DNA from 3 places in the Promicromonospora sp. NPDC057488 genome. Region 3 is predicted to be linked to each of the others. Evidence: predicted binding sites of a transcription regulator. Region 3 holds the regulator's gene; each other region holds the start of a gene.
What was found. The regulator LexA, encoded in region 3, represses DNA repair genes until DNA is damaged. The targets are predictions, from matches to a motif close to TCGAACANNTGTTCGA.
Positions count from the first base shown of each region.

Region 1 (5,253 bases), on a different contig from region 3:
CGAACCGGCGGGCGTGGCTGCGCCCCACGGACTCGCGGGCCGCCCGCCGCGTCTCGTCCGTCACCTCGATCGCGAGGCTGCGCCGGTCCGACGGGTGCGGGAAGCGGAGCACGTGCCCGCCGGCGGTGAGCCGGTCGATGAGCTTGGTGGTCGACGCCGTCGTGATGCGGAGGTGCTCCGCGATGGCGCCCGGCGTCACGATGCGACCGTGGTTCTGCATGGCGATGATGTAGCGCAGGGCACGCATGTCGGTGTCGCCGAGCTTCATGTAACGACGCGACGCCTCGCTCATACGCCGCTCGGTCTCGCGCCATCCGCGCAGGGCCTCGAGGACGCGCACGACCTGGTCCACGTCCTGCTCGTCCATGCCGGCTCTGCGCACGATCTCCTCGTCGGGGTCCATGACGCGAGGGTCCAGCATCGACGGCTCGGGCTCGATGTCCGGCTCGGTTTCAGGCTCCACGCTCGGATTTTACCCCCGCACATAATGCGTCATACACTTGAATATAGCCTGGCTAGCTAAATTCTCGCTAGCTGCGGCACATCTTGCTCGACCCCTGATACATCCGAGCCGCCGGCAACAGTGCCGGTGACCGTGCTGGCAACCGTAACGATATGAAGGAGCCGACGACGCCCATGAGGCTCTGGTCGCTCGATCCCGCGCTGCTCGACCGTCAGGGGCTCGCCGCCTGCTGGCGCGAGGCGCTCCTGGCGCAGGCCGTACTGCTCGACCGCACCGCGGGATACACCGCACACCCCCAGCTCGAGCGGTTCCGGGCGCACCCCGACCCGACCGCCGCCATCTCCGCCTACCTCCACGGCGTGCGGGACGAGGCGACGCGCCGCGGGTACCAGTTCGACGCCGAGCGCATCTCGCGACCGCTCGATCCGAGCACCCGTGATGCCCGGATCGTGGTGACCTCCGGGCAGCTCGACCTCGAGTGGCAGCACCTGCTGCGCAAGCTCGCCGTCCGCTCCCCCGGGCACCGGGCCACGATCGTCTCGGCCGGCCCGCCCGCCGCCCACCCGCTGTTCGCCGTCGTACCCGGCGGCGTGGCGAGCTGGGAGCGGGTCACCTCGTGAGCGGCACCGTCTACTCCTCTTCATCACCCTCTTCATCACCCTCTCAATCCCCCTCCCACTCCCCTTCCCACTCCCCCTCTCAGACAGGCTCCTCGAAGATGACCACCCGCGTTCCACGCTGGCTACGGGTGATGCTGCCCGCCGTGCTGATCCTCGTCTGGCTGGTGGGCGCCTCGGTCGGCGGCCCGTTCTTCGGCCGCATCGACGAGGTCTCCTCCAACGACCGCACCGCCTACCTGCCCGAGACCGCCGAGGCCACCGAGGTGCAGGAGCGCCTGTCCGGCTTCACGGAGGGCGACGCGATCCCGGCGCTGGTCGTGTTCGTCTCCCCGGACGAGCTCTCCGACGACGACCTCACCGCCATCGGCGACCGGCTGACCGCCGTCGGCGACCTGGACGTGGTCGACGGCGACGTCTCCCCGGCGATCCCCTCCGACGACGGCGTGGCCGCGCAGGCGTTCGTGCCCTTGTCCGGCGACGCCGACGTCGGCGAGGCGACTGCCGAGCTGCGCGAGGTCCTCGCCGAGGACCTGCCGGACGGCGTCGACCTGTACGTAACGGGCCCCGCGGGCTTCACCAGCGACCTGGCCGCCGCGTTCGCCGGGATCGACGGGATCCTGCTGGGTGTGGCGCTGGCGGCCGTGCTGGTCATCCTGATCATCGTCTACCGGTCGCTGCTGCTGCCGCTCGCCGTGCTCGCCACCAGCATGTTCGCGCTGTGCGTCGCGCTGCTCACGGTCTGGCACCTGGCGAACTCGGGGGTGCTGCTGCTGAGCGGGCAGACCCAGGGCATCCTGTTCATCCTCGTGATCGGTGCCGCGACCGACTACGCCCTGCTCTACGTGGCCCGGTTCCGCGAGGAGCTGCTGCACAACCCCGACAAGTGGACGGCGACGCTGCGTGCGCTGCGCGGCTCGGTCGAGCCGATCCTGGCGTCGGGCGGGACCGTCATCGCGGGCCTGCTCTGCCTGCTGTTCAGCGAGCTGCGCTCCAACAGCACGCTCGGCCCGGTCGCCGCCGTCGGCATCGCCTTCTCGATGCTCGCCGCGCTCACCCTGCTCCCGGCCCTGCTGCTGGCGTTCGGCCGGGCGGCGTTCTGGCCGCGGCGACCCGTGTACGACCCCGCCGCGGCGGAGTCCGGCGCGCTGGAGACCGGCCTGTGGGGGCGCGTGTCGCGCGTCATCCGCGCCAGGCCGCGCACCATCTGGATCACGACGGCGGCGGTGCTCGCGCTCGGCTGCGTCGGCATCACCCAGCTCCAGGCCTCCGGTGTGCCGCAGTCGGACCTCGTCCTCGGCTCCTCCGAGGCGCGCGACGGGCAGGAGCGGCTCGCCGAGCACTTCCCGGCCGGCTCGGGCAGCCCCGTCTACGTGATCGCGCCGCAGGAGGACCTGCAGCGTGCCGCCGACGTCCTGCTCGCGGACGACGGGATCGAGGGCGTCGCGGTCACCGCCGACACCGCGAGCAACACCGCCACGGTGACCGAGGACGGCGTCCAGCCGTTCGGCCCGCCCGGGTCCCCGGCCCCCGAACCCGTGGTGTCCGACGGCGCCGTCCTGCTCCAGGGCACGCTCGGCGACGCCGCGGACTCACTGGCCGCGGAGGAGACCGTGCGCGACCTGCGCGCGACCTATGCCGACGAGCTGCCCGCCGCCCTGGTCGGCGGCGAGTCCGCCACCGACCTGGACACGAACGACGCCTCGATCCGCGACCGCACGGTCATCGTGCCGATCGTGCTCCTGGTGATCCTCGTGATCCTGATGCTGCTGCTGCGGGCCGTGCTCGCGCCGGTGCTGCTCATCCTGACCACGGTGCTGTCCTTCGGCACCGCTATGGGCGTCTCGGCGCTGGTGTTCAACGACCTGCTCGGATTCCCCGGGGCCGACCCGGCGGTGCCGCTGTTCGGCTTCGTCTTCCTGGTCGCGCTCGGGATCGACTACAACATCTTCCTGATGACGCGGGTCCGCGAGGAGTCGCTGGTGCACGGCACCCGGGAGGGCGTGCTGCGCGGGCTGCGGCTGACGGGCGGCATCATCACGTCGGCCGGTCTGGTGCTCGCCGCGACGTTCACGGCGCTGGCCGTGATCCCGATCCTGTTCCTCGTCCAGCTCGCCTTCATCGTGGCGTTCGGCGTGCTGCTCGACACGTTCATCGTGCGGTCCCTGCTGGTGCCGGCGCTGACGTACGACATCGGCCGGGCGGTCTGGTGGCCGTCCAAGCTGGGGCGCGGGAGGCAGTAGATGGTGGGCAGCAAGTAGTAGGTAGCGCTGGGGCGGCTGACTCTGGCGCAAGGGTCTCGGGCCCGTCGGCGGGTGTTCCTCGCCGGCGGGCCCGAGTTGTACCTACTCCTCTGCGCGAACTCCCCTGCCCGGAATCCCCCGTCCGACGCGGTCCCACCCTCCCGCCGATGCGGCTCGAAAGAGTTATCCACAGATTCTGAATCTGCCCAATCGCGAGGACATTTGTTCTATAGGCTGGAGACAACGTCGGAGTGGCGGGACGGTGGCGCAGGAGAGGTGGTGGGGACCATGGTCGGAGCGGAGGGCAACGACACCGCACGCCCGCTGGAAGACGTCCTTGCCGACCTCGACAAGCTGCTCGACGAGCTGACCCGCTCCCTCACTCCGGGTACCGACACGTCGGAGGCGAAGGCTGCGACCACGAATCCTGTGACGACGGAGCCCATGACGACCGCACGCCTCGTAGCTGCCTCCGCCCGCCTCCGGGTGGCCGGCACCCGGTTGGACGCCGCGCGCTGGTCGATCCTGCCACGCATCGAGAGCGCTGGACTCTGGGCCCAGACCGGAGCTCGCTCGTTCGCCGTCTGGCTGGCCCGCACCGAGGACACCCGGACCCAGACCGCCCGCCGCGACGTCCGCACCGCGAAGGCACTGCGCGACCACCTGCCCGCCACCCTGTTCGCCGCGTTGTCCGGCCGGGTCGGCGCCGACAAGGTCCGTGCCCTCGTCGACCTCGCCACCACCAGCCCGACCCGCACCGAAGCCCTGGCCTCGCCGGCGATCGACGTCGCCACCGTCGAACCAGCTGCCGTCGAACCAGCCGCCGTCGAACCAGCTGCCGTCGAACCCATCACCATCGAGCCGGTCGCTCCCACCAGCGGCCCGACGGCTGTCCCGGGGACGGACGGGACGGCCGAGGTCGACTGCCCGACGGACGACGCACTCGCACCGGCCGTTCCGACCTGGGAGGAGCAGCTGCTCGTCTGGTCGAACGAGAACGGGCCCGACCGGTTCCGTGGCCTGGTGCGCTACTTCGCCCGGCACGCCGACCCCGACGCCGACGAGCGCGGCTTCACCAGGGCCGGCCAGCGCGAGTACCTCGACGTGGCACCCACCACGGGCGGCTACCACCTGAGCGGCTTCCTCACCGAGGAGCACGGCCAGACGCTGACCACCGCGATCGCCTCGGTCATGGGCGCTCCCGCCGCCGACGACGACCGCACACCTGGCCAGCGCCGCGCCCAGGCCCTCGCCGACCTGAGCCGCGTGGTGCTCGACAACGGCCACACCGGGACGGGAGCCGCCGTCCGACCCCACCTGAGCGTCACGGTCTCCTGGACCGAGCTCCAGGCCCTCGCTGCCAAGAACGTCGCCCGGGTCACCGCCCAGGCCAACACTCGGCCGACCACCGATGACCACCCTGCCGGGACAAGCGTTTCTGGGCCGAACGGCACGAGGGTCAAGCCCCTTGGACCAGGCCGAAACGGGATGAGCGATGCCGGGCCGAGCACTCCGGCGGGCGTCCCCGACATCAAGCGTCCAGCGGTCTTCACGGAGACCAGCAGCCCGGTACCGGCCTCACTCCTCCGGCGCCTCGCCTGCGACAGCGAGGTGACCCGCATCGTGTTCGGACCGGACTCGCAGATCCTGGACGTAGGTCGGGCCAAGCGCACGGTCACGGGTCAGCTGCGCCGAGCCGTCATCGCCCGCGACAGGCACTGCGTGTACGACCAGTGCGACCAACCGCCCACGCGGTGCGAGGTCCACCACGCGTTACGCCACTGGGCGCACGGCGGCGAGACCTCCACGACCAATGCCGCCCTGCTCTGCTACCACCACCATGACCTGGTCGACAAGCAGAACATCGTCATGCACTACGACAACGGCTGGCACTTCACCCACCCCAACGGGCACGTCACCCGCCCCACCC
Region 1 is NZ_JBHVEG010000005.1:10,622-15,874, forward strand. Features, by position in the region: gene ACFU5G_RS01880 (MarR family winged helix-turn-helix transcriptional regulator) at 1-463, opposite strand, end outside; gene ACFU5G_RS01885 (pyrimidine dimer DNA glycosylase/endonuclease V) at 637-1,083, shown strand; gene ACFU5G_RS01890 (MMPL family transporter) at 1,182-3,323, shown strand; gene ACFU5G_RS01895 (DUF222 domain-containing protein) at 3,612-5,253, shown strand, end outside.
Region 1: ACFU5G_RS01895 (DUF222 domain-containing protein) is a predicted target of LexA. The motif match lies at 3,538-3,553, and genes of this name have one in related genera.

Region 2 (5,253 bases), on a different contig from region 3:
GGTGAAGGTCTCCGGGATGCCCACCGGCAGGGCCACGCCGAGCGCGTCGCGCAGCCGGCCGGCGTCCTCGGCGACCGCCCACTGCTCCTGGCCGGCGAACCGGACTCGGATCACGCGGCGGGTGGTCTCCAGCTCCTCCAGCCAGTGGGCGACGGCGTGCCGGGCCTCCTCGCGCGTGCGCGCCTCCAGGGCGTCCAGCGGGTGCGGGCCGGTGCGGCGCAGCAGGTCCCACAGGCCCTCGGCGTCCCGGGCCTGCCGGTCGGGGGCGAGCCCGGCGAGCTCGGCCTCGGTGCGCTCCACGGCGCCGGGGTCGAGCAGGTCGGCCAGGTCGGCGGAGCCCTGCTCCCCGAGCAGCTCGGCGAGCAGCTCCGGGTCGAGCGACAGGGCGGCCGCCCGGCGCTCGGCCAGCGGCGCGTCGCCGTCGTACAGGAACTGCGCCGTGTAGCCGAACAGGAGCGACTGCGCGAACGGCGACGGCGTCGGGGTGGTGACCTCGACGACCCGGACCCCGCCGGAGCCGATCTCGCGCATGAGGTCGGCCAGGGCCGCCACGTCGAAGTCGTCCTGGAGGCACTCGCGGGCCGCCTCCAGCACGATCGGGAAGTCCGGGAACTGGCTCGCGACCTCCAGCAGCTGGGCCGAGCGCTGGCGCTGCTGCCACAGCGGCTGCCGCCGGTCCGGCCGACGCCGGGGGAGCAGCAGGGCGCGCGCCGCCGCCTCGCGGAACCGCGCGGCGAACATGACGGACGAGCCCAGCTCGTCGCGGACGGCGCCGAGCACCTCGTCGGGGTCGAGCAGCAGATCCTCGAGGGTGACGCGGCCCGGGGTGTGCTGTGGGTGCGCTTCGCCGTCGAGGGCGGTCCCGTAGTCGGTCCCGGTCCCGGTCCCGTCCACGTCCCACGGGTCGCCGTCCCAGCCGCCGCCGGAGTCGGGCAGCCGCAGCACGATCCCGTCGTCCGAGTGCATGGCGGCCACGTCCAGGCCGAACCGGGCCCGGAGCCGGGCGCTGATCACCAGGGCCCACGGGGCGTGCACCCGCGCGCCGAGCGGCGAGTGGATCACCACCCGCCAGTCGCCCAGCTCGTCGCGGAACCGCTCGACCACGACCGTCCGGTCGTCCGGCACGCGCCCCGTACCCAGCCGCTGCTCGGTCAGGTAGGCGGCGAGGTTGTCCGCCGCCCAGTCGTCGAGCCCGGCCTCGCGCAGGTGCTTGCGACCGGCGTCGACGTCGTCGGCCAGGGCGGCGTCGGCCTCGCGGACGAACGCGCCCACCGCCTTGCCGAGCTCCGCCGGGCGGCCCGGGGCGTCACCCTTCCAGAAGGGCAGGCGGCCGGGCAGGCCGGGCGCCGGGGTGACCAGCACGCGGTCGGTGGTGATCTCCTGGATGCGCCAGGTGCTCGACCCCAGCGTGAACGTGTCGCCCACGCGGGACTCGTAGACCATCTCCTCGTCGAGCTCGCCCACGCGCTTGCCGCCGCGGGCCCGGCCGGCGCCGGACGAGCCGCCGACGCTGTCGGCGAGCGTGCCGCCGTCGGGTGCGTCCGTGGCGAGGAAGACGCCGTAGGCGCCCTTGTCGGGGATGGTGCCGCCGCTCGTGGCGGCCAGGCGCAGCGCGCCGGGGCGGCCGCGGAGCATGCCCGTGGCGCGGTCCCAGGTGATGCGGGCCCGCAGCTCGGCGAAGTCCTCGCTGGGGTAGCGGCCGGCGAGCATGTCGAGCACCGCGCGCCAGGTGGCGTCGCCGAGGTGCGCGAACGGCGCGGCCCGGCGGACCAGCGCGAGCAGCTCGGCCTCGTCCCAGTCGTCGACGGCGAGCGCGGCCACCACCTGCTGCGCCAGCACGTCCAGCGGGTTGGCCGGGACGTGCATGTGCTCGATGGCCCCCGCGCGCATGCGCTGCGCGATGACCGTGGCGGGCACCAGGTCGCCCCGGAACATCGGGAAGACCACGCCCTTGGACACGGCGCCCACCTGGTGGCCGGCACGGCCGATGCGCTGCAGCCCGCTCGCGACGGACGGCGGCGCGCCCACCTGGACCACCAGGTCCACCGCGCCCATGTCGATGCCGAGCTCCAGGGAGGAGGTGGCGACCACTGCGGGCAGCCGGCCCTCCTTCAGCTCGGTCTCGGTGCGGGTGCGCTCGGCGCGGCTCATGGATCCGTGGTGGGCACGAGCGAGCACGGTCTCGGCCCGGCCGGTCCCGTCCGGGCCCGCCGGCTGTCCGGGGACCGCCTCGGGCAGGCCGCGTTCCCCGGGCACGGGCCGGGGGATCCCCGCGGCCGTGCCCGACTGGCCCGGCACGAGCGCCGCCCACGTGCTGGCCGGGTCGGCGATCTCCAGCCCCTGGCGCTGGGCCCAGACCTCGTTCATGCGGGCGGTCAGCCGCTCGGCGCCGCGCCGGTTGTTGGTGAAGACGATGGTCGAGGTGTGGTCCGCCACGAGGTCGACCACGCGCTCCTCGACGTGCGGCCAGACCGAGGCCTTGCGCAGGGGCTGGGTCGCCTCGCCGGAGAGGTCGATCTCGTCGTCGCCCGCGGCCCGGCCGCCGGGGTCACCCGGGTCGGGGACGCCGCGGCCGGGCGCGCTGCCCAGGTCCGCGAGGTCCGGCACGGGGACCACCACGTCGATGGCCCACTCCTTGTGCGACGGCGGCTGCACGACGACGACCTCGCGCGCGGCGGAGCCCGTGCGGCCGCCGCCGAGGAACCGCGAGACGGCCTCGACCGGGCGCACCGTGGCGGACAGTCCGATGCGCTGCGCGGGCCGGTCGAGCAGGGCGTCGAGCCGCTCCAGGCTCAGCGCCAGGTGGGCGCCGCGCTTGGTGCCCGCCACGGCGTGGATCTCGTCGAGCACCACGGTCTCGACCCCCGCGAGCCCGGCGCGGGCCGAGGACGTGAGGATGAGGAACAGGGACTCCGGCGTGGTGACCAGGATGTCCGGCGGGCGCGTGGCGAACGCGCGCCGCTCGCTCGCGGGCGTGTCGCCCGTGCGCATGCCGACGGTGACGTCGGGGACCTCGATGCCCTCCCGGGCCGCTGCCTGCCGGATGCCCGTCAGCGGGGAGCGCAGGTTGCGCTGGACGTCCGCGGCCAGGGCCTTCAGCGGCGACACGTACAGCACGCGGCAGCGGTGCGCCCGGTCCTCGGGCGGCGGCGCCGACATGATGCGGTCGATCGACCAGAGGAACGCCGCGAGCGTCTTGCCCGACCCGGTCGGCGCCACCACGAGCGCGTGCTGGTCGCGCGCCACGGCGTCCCACGCGCCGGCCTGGGCGGCGGTGGGCTGCGCGAACGCACCCGTGAACCACGTGCGGGTGGCCGGGCCGAACCGGGAGAGCGGGTCGTCGGACGTGGGCATGGTCCCCATTGTGTCCCCGACCACTGACACGGGCCGGGAGAGGTCTCCCGGCGTCGTAGGGTTGACGGGTGCGCGAACGGGATTTCTGGCAGCTGGTCGACGAGGTCTTCGGTCCTGCCTACGGGCGGGCCCTGGCGCGCGAGCAGGTGCTCCCGACGCTGGACGGGCGGACCCCGGCGGCGGCCCTGGAGGACGGCGACGAGCCGCGCGACGTGTGGCACGCGCTGTGCGACGCGCTGGACGTGCCGGACGCCGACCGGTGGGGCAGCGACAAGTACCGGCAGGCCCCGCCGCCGCGCCGCTGAGCGCCGGCCACCTCCTTTCCGACCGCCCGCGCGGGGCTCGCCGAGATGTCCTGTGACACACCGGTGTGTCCTGCCTTGCCTCGAACACGCGTTCGGCTAGACTTTGACCACAGGCACGGATTCCGGAACGTCGTCCACAGGCGGCGGCCGGAGCAGGCGTCCGTGTCAGTGGCTCCGCGTACGGTCGGCAACGACGTACAGAGCCATCCATGTCGGCGCACACAGCGCCCTGAAACCGAAGGTGTTGCACATGCCCGCACCAGCAGACCGCGAAAAGGCCCTCGAGGCGGCCCTCGCACAGATCGACCGTAACTTCGGCAAGGGCTCGGTCATGCGCCTCGGCGAAGAGACCCGCGCGCCGATCGAGGTGGTCCCCACCGGTTCGATCGCCCTGGACGTCGCGCTCGGCATCGGGGGTCTGCCCCGTGGCCGCATCGTCGAGGTGTACGGCCCCGAGTCCTCGGGTAAGACGACCATCGCGCTGCACGCCGTGGCCAACGCCCAGCGGCTGGGCGGCATCGCCGCGTTCATCGACGCCGAGCACGCGCTCGACCCGGAGTACGCCAAGAAGCTCGGTGTCGACACCGACGCCCTCCTGGTCTCGCAGCCGGACACCGGTGAGCAGGCCCTGGAGATCACGGACATGCTGATCCGCTCCGGCGCGCTCGACATCATCGTCATCGACTCCGTCGCGGCCCTGACGCCGAAGGCCGAGATCGAGGGCGAGATGGGTGACAGCCACGTGGGTCTCCAGGCCCGCCTGATGTCCCAGGCCCTGCGCAAGATCACCGGTGCGCTCAGCGCGTCCGGCACCACCGCGATCTTCATCAACCAGCTGCGCGAGAAGATCGGCGTGTTCTTCGGCTCGCCCGAGACCACCACCGGTGGAAAGGCGCTGAAGTTCTACGCGTCGGTCCGGCTCGACATCCGTCGCATCGAGACCCTCAAGGAGGGTACGGACGCGGTCGGTAACCGCACCCGCGTCAAGGTCGTCAAGAACAAGATGGCGCCGCCGTTCAAGCAGGCGGAGTTCGACATCCTGTACGGCCACGGCATCTCCCGCGAGGGTGGGCTCATCGACATGGGCGTGGAGCACGGCTTCGTGCGCAAGTCCGGCTCGTGGTTCACCTACGAGGGTGACCAGCTCGGCCAGGGCAAGGAGAACGCGCGGTCCTTCCTGCGCGACAACCCGGACCTCGCCAACGACATCGAGAAGCGCGTCAAGGAGAAGCTGGGCGTCGGACCGAAGGTCGATGCCCCGGCGGACCCGGCCGCGGGCGCCCCGCTCCCGTCGGCGACCGAGGGTGACGGGCCCACGGGCACCGTCGCGGCGGCCAGCTCGTCCTCGCGGACGACTACCACCGCCAAGGCCACGAAGTCGACCACGACGCGTGCGAAGACCGCCACGAAGGCGACGGTGGCCAAGACCGCCGCCAAGGCGGAGGCAGCCGCCGAGAAGGCACCGTTCTGACGTGCAGTACGGTGATCCATCGGACGGTCCCGGCGTGGGGAAGCGTCGGGGCCGTCCGGCCGCCCAGGAGGGCGGCGGGGAGAACGGCCGTGAGGCCGCCCGCGACGGTCGCCGCCCCGGCGG
Region 2 is NZ_JBHVEG010000183.1:6,687-11,939, forward strand. Features, by position in the region: gene ACFU5G_RS25375 (DEAD/DEAH box helicase) at 1-3,363, opposite strand, end outside; gene ACFU5G_RS25380 (DUF3046 domain-containing protein) at 3,423-3,659, shown strand; gene recA (recombinase RecA) at 3,910-5,130, shown strand; gene ACFU5G_RS25390 (regulatory protein RecX) at 5,165-5,253, shown strand, end outside.
Region 2: recA (recombinase RecA) is a predicted target of LexA. The motif match lies at 3,740-3,755, and genes of this name have one in related genera.

Region 3 (5,253 bases):
GGACACGACCGCCGACGTGCTGTGGTGCTCGCGCCCGGACAACGGCTGGGGCGGGTTCGGCGACAACGTGACGCGGCTGCACGCCGCCCCGCTGCACGTCGCGGGCCTGATCCGCACGCACCTGCTGGGGGAGTCGACCGGTGTGTTCACCTCGGCCACCCTCGCGCTCGGCGGCACGTTCGACGCCGTGGCCGGCACCCTCGGGCTCAAGGGTGAGGACGCCCCGCCGTGGCACGGCCTGGACGCGGGCAGCCCCTTCGACTACCCGAAGCAGGGCATCCTCTACATCGCGCGGCACCTGCCGGCCCCTGGCCGGGAGCCCACCACCGAGGCGCAGCTCGACGAGATCGCCGAGCTCATCACGGCCGCCGGCGGCCGCACGCTCGGCCTGTTCTCGTCCCGGCGTGCCGCGAACGCCGCCGCCGAGGCCATGCGGGAGCGGCTCGACTTCCCGATCCTGGCGCAGGGTGACGACCAGCTGCCCACCCTGGTGCGGGAGTTCGCCGACGACCCGGCCACGTGCCTGTTCGGCACGTTGTCCCTCTGGCAGGGCGTCGACGTCCCCGGGCCGTCGAACCAGCTCGTGCTCATCGACCGCATCCCGTTCCCGCGGCCCGACGACCCGGTCAAGGCCGCGCGCGCCCGCGCCATCGAGCAGGCGGGCGGCAACGGGTTCATGGCGGTCTCGGCGCAGCACGCCGCGCTGCTGCTCGCGCAGGGCGCGGGGCGCCTGGTCCGCAGCATGGACGACCGGGGTGTCGTCGCGGTCCTGGACCCGCGGCTCGCGACGGCGCGGTACGCGTCCTTCCTCACCCGGTCCATGCCCGGGTTCTGGCCCACCACCGACCCGAAGCTGGTCCGCGCCGCGCTCGCCCGGCTCGACACGTAGCCGTCGCGGCCCGCGCCGCCGGGGCCTCTGCGCCTAGCCTGAGGGCATGGCAGCCACCCCGGACGTCCCCGCCGCCCAGCCCGCCTCCCGGACCACCAAGATCGCCGTGGTGGGCGCCGGGGCGGTGGGCTCAACGCTCGCCTTCGCGGCGCTGACCCGCGGTTCGGCGCGCACCATCGCGCTGCTGGACATCGACCGGCAGAAGGTCGACGCCGAGGTGCTCGACCTGCAGCACGGCCTGATGTTCACGCCCCAGGCGCACGTGATCGGCTCGGACGACCCGGCGGTGTGCGAGGGGGCCGACGTCGTCGTCGTGACCGCGGGGGCCAAGCAGAAGCCGGGCCAGAGCCGCGTCGACCTGGCGGAGGCGACCATCGGGCTGATGCGCAACATCCTGCCGGGCCTGGTCGAGGTCGCGCCGGACGCGACCTACCTGATGGTGACCAACCCCGTGGACGTGGTGACCTACGCGGCCCTCAAGATCTCGGGCCTGCCGCCCGAGCGGCTCTTCGGCAGCGGCACCGTGCTGGACTCCTCGCGGCTGCGCGTGGTGCTCGCCGAACGGTGCGGCGTGGCCGTCGGGAACGTGCACGCCTACATCGCGGGCGAGCACGGCGACTCGGAGATCGCGCTGTGGAGCTCGGCCTCGATCGGCGGCGTGCCGCTGCTCGACTGGGTGCCGGTGGGCGGCGCCGGGCCCATCGACTCGGCGACGCGGGCCGAGGTGCACCACGAGGTGGTCGACTCCGCCTACCGGATCATCGCGGGCAAGGGCGCCACCAACTACGCCGTCGGCCTGGCCGCGACGCGCATCATCGAGGCCGTGCTCAAGGACGAGCGGCGGATCATGCCGGTGTCCTCGCTGCTGGACGACTACCACGGCATCAGCGACGTGTGCCTGTCCGTGCCGTCGCTGGTGGACCGGCGGGGAGTCACCGGCGCGGTACCCGTGCCGATGTCCGACGACGAGCTGGCCGGGCTGCGCGCGTCCGCGGAGAGCGTGCGGGCGGTGCAGCGAAGGTTCGGGTTCTAGGTCTCGACAAGCTCGACCAACAAGAACAGGCTCGACCAGCGATTGCTGGTCGAGCCTGTCGAGACCTACCTCAGAGGCTCCGCAGCACCGCGACGACGCGGCCCAGGATCTGCGCCTCGTCACCCGGGATGGGCTCGTAGGCCGGGTTCTGCGGCAGCAGCAGCACGTGCCCGTCGGTCTGCTTGAACGTCTTGACCGTGGCCTCGCCGTCGATCATGGCGGCGACGATCTCGCCCTGCTCCGCCACGTTCTGGCGGCGCACGACGACCCAGTCGCCGTCGCAGATCGCGGCATCGACCATGGAGTCGCCCGCGACCTTGAGCAGGAACAGCTCGCCGTCACCGACCAGCTGGCGGGGGAGCGGGAAGACGTCCTCGACGACCTGCTCGGCGAGGATCGGGCCACCGGCCGCGATCCGGCCGACGAGCGGCACGTACGACGGCGGCGGGGTGCTCGCGTCGTCGGGCACCGAGCTGCCCCAGTGCACCTGGCCGCTGCGGCGCGGCTCCGGCCAGTGGATCTCGCCGCGCGACGGCTTGTCGACCTGCTCCGCCATGGGCTCGACGAGCTCCATCGCGCGCGGCCGGTTGGGGTCGCGGCGCAGGAAGCCCTTCTTCTCCAGCATCTGGAGCTGGTGCTTGACGCTCGACGGGCTGGCCAGCCCGACGGCCTCGCCGATCTCTCGCATCGACGGCGGGTAACCGCGCGTCTCGAACGACTGCCGAATCGTGTCCAGCACAAGGCGCTGCCGCTCGGTGAGGCGGTCTGCCGGCGAGATCGTGTGCACGTCGGCGACGACTCCGTCGCCCGGCGCGTCCAACGTGGCGACACCCGAGAGTGCCGTGTCGACGGCTCTCGTGTCGCTGGTCCCGTCCCGTCCCGTCATGCCCGTGCCCCTCCCGTTCCGACAAATGTTCTCCTGTGCGCTGCCCACTCTAGATCACAATTCCACTCGGCTCAAACGAATGTTCGAGCGTGTCTCGACATCGACGGTGTCCCGTGCTACACAATGGTACGAGCGTTCGACGAACGTGTGTATGACGGACAAGAGTTCGAGTCGTCTTTCGAGGAGGGGCCATGGGGGACGTGATCCCGCTGCGGCAGTACACCCCGGCGTACGGGCAGGTGTCCGGAACGAGTGCGGCGGTGCGGGCGTACCGGCTCAGCCCGGCGCACCCGGCCGTCCGGAAGGTCGCCCCGGCCGGGCCTCGCGCGGTCGCCCCGGCCCAGGGAATGTCCCGAGCGCAAGAGTCGCACCGGCCGTACGCCCCGCAGGGCGCGCGCTCGGTCGCCGACCGGCTCGGGCTCGACGGCCTGCGGCTCACCCGTCGCGGCCGGTTCGTGCTGGTGCTCCTGGCGATGCTCCTGGTCGCGCCGATGGTCACGTGGGGCGCGACCGCCGTCGCGAGCTCGCCCGGCGAACCGACCGAGGTCCGGGTGCACGCGGTCCAGCCGGGGGAGACCCTCTGGGGCTTCGCCCAGGAGGTCGCGCGGCCCGGCGAGGACGTGCGGCACGCCGTCTCCCGGCTCCAGGACCTGAACGAGATGTCGTCCGCCACGGTGCGGGTCGGCGAGCTGCTCCTGCTCCCGAAGGAGTGAGCTAAGGGCGCCCAAACTGGCCAGAGGCGACGATTCGCCGTCAAATGTTGCGGCGATGTTGCATGGGGGTGGTTTGCCCGCTTACGGTCGGGGCGCGACCGGATGTCTCCGGTCCGTGGCCGACCATGCAGGAGTGAAGCATGCACTGCCCGTTCTGTCGCCACGCCGACTCGCGCGTGGTCGACTCGCGGACCGCCGACGACGGCCTGTCGATCCGGCGCAGAAGGCAGTGCCCGAACTGCAACCGTCGGTTCACCACCGTCGAGACGGCGAGCCTCTCGATCGTGAAGCGCTCCGGCGCCACCGAACCCTTCAGCAGGGACAAGGTCGCGGCCGGCGTCCGCAAGGCGTGCCAGGGCCGCCCCGTCAGCGACGACGATCTCGCGATCCTGGCCCAGCGGGTCGAGGAGACCCTGCGCAGCAACGGCAGCGCGGAGATCGACGCGTACGAGGTGGGCCTCGCGATCCTCGGCCCCCTGCGCGAGCTCGACGAGGTGGCCTACCTCCGCTTCGCCAGCGTCTACCAGTCGTTCGACTCGCTCGAGGACTTCGAGAGCGCGATCACCTCGCTGCGCGCCGAGCGCGCCGAGCGTGAGGCGGAGCGGGCCGCGGCTCAGGCGTAGACCCCGGCCGGCCGGGGCGAAAAAGCGATTGGCACCCCGGCGCGCCGTGGTGCAGGCTGGGGCCGACGACGGACCCGATCGTGGGACCCCCGAAACAAGAGGAGGTGATCGGTGTGACGGACGAGAAGACCGATGCCGAGGAGGCAGTGGCCCAGGACGCAGAGGCGCCCAAGGCCGCGACCGCGCCGAGCACGGACGCGAAGGCGCGGTTCAAGGAAGCGCTGGACCGGAAGAACGCCGCACGCGGTCGATCTGCCGCCGGCGACGTGAACACGGGATCTGTGCACGGCTCGGAGACGACCGGCCCGGTCCAGAAGATGTTCCGCCGCAAGTCCGGCTGATCCTCGGCCGCAGAGGCCGCCGACCTGGTGAATCACCGGGTCGGCGGCCTTTGTCGTTCTCACGCAGGACGGAGTGAGAGCCGGTGCGAGGAGAGTGTCACGATTCCTGCCACGAATGGGGTGCCGATGGCTGCCCACGAAGCAGGTCCAGCCGCAGGGCCGGGCGCCATCTGTTGTTCGCCGACGCGGACGTGCGCGAGCGGCTCGAGGCCTACGCTGCTGACGCCGAGACCGGATGGTGCCGCGTGAGAAAGCTGAGAACGGGCGGCCAGACCTGGTGTGGATCCGTGGCGGGGGCGGCGTGGCCAAGGCCAGGCAGCTCGAGGTACTCCGCGCCGGGGATCGCGTCGGCGACCTCGCGGGCTCGGGCTGCGAAGGTGTCGGTGTCGAGCTCGAAACCCACGACCAAGCACGGGACCACGACGTCGGCAAGGCGGGAGAGCCGGTCCTGATAGGACCTGATGAATCCTGCGGACCGGCGTCGCGCCTGCGGGTCGGGCGGCCCGGACCAGTCGTCTTGCGTGGCGCGCAGGTGCCTCACGAAGCCGTCGTCGGCCAGCCGCTCGGGCGGAAACGCCGTGAGCAGGTTCAAGAGGAGCCGCAGGCTGTCGGTGCCGTGGTCGAGGAGGTCGTCCCATGCCTGCTGGAGGATGACGTCGATCTGGTTCTGGCGTCCGTAGGGCGCGAGCAGGGCAGCGGCCCGGACTCTGGTCGGGGCTGCGAGGGCGACCTCCTGCGCGACCGCAGCGCCCTGCGACCAGCCGACCA
Region 3 is NZ_JBHVEG010000008.1:7,455-12,707, forward strand. Features, by position in the region: gene ACFU5G_RS02980 (ATP-dependent DNA helicase) at 1-889, shown strand, start outside; gene ACFU5G_RS02985 (L-lactate dehydrogenase) at 936-1,922, shown strand; gene lexA (transcriptional repressor LexA) at 1,993-2,808, opposite strand; gene ACFU5G_RS02995 (LysM peptidoglycan-binding domain-containing protein) at 3,000-3,521, shown strand; gene nrdR (transcriptional regulator NrdR) at 3,662-4,144, shown strand; gene ACFU5G_RS03005 (DUF5302 domain-containing protein) at 4,258-4,485, shown strand; gene ACFU5G_RS03010 (alpha/beta fold hydrolase) at 4,697-5,253, opposite strand, start outside.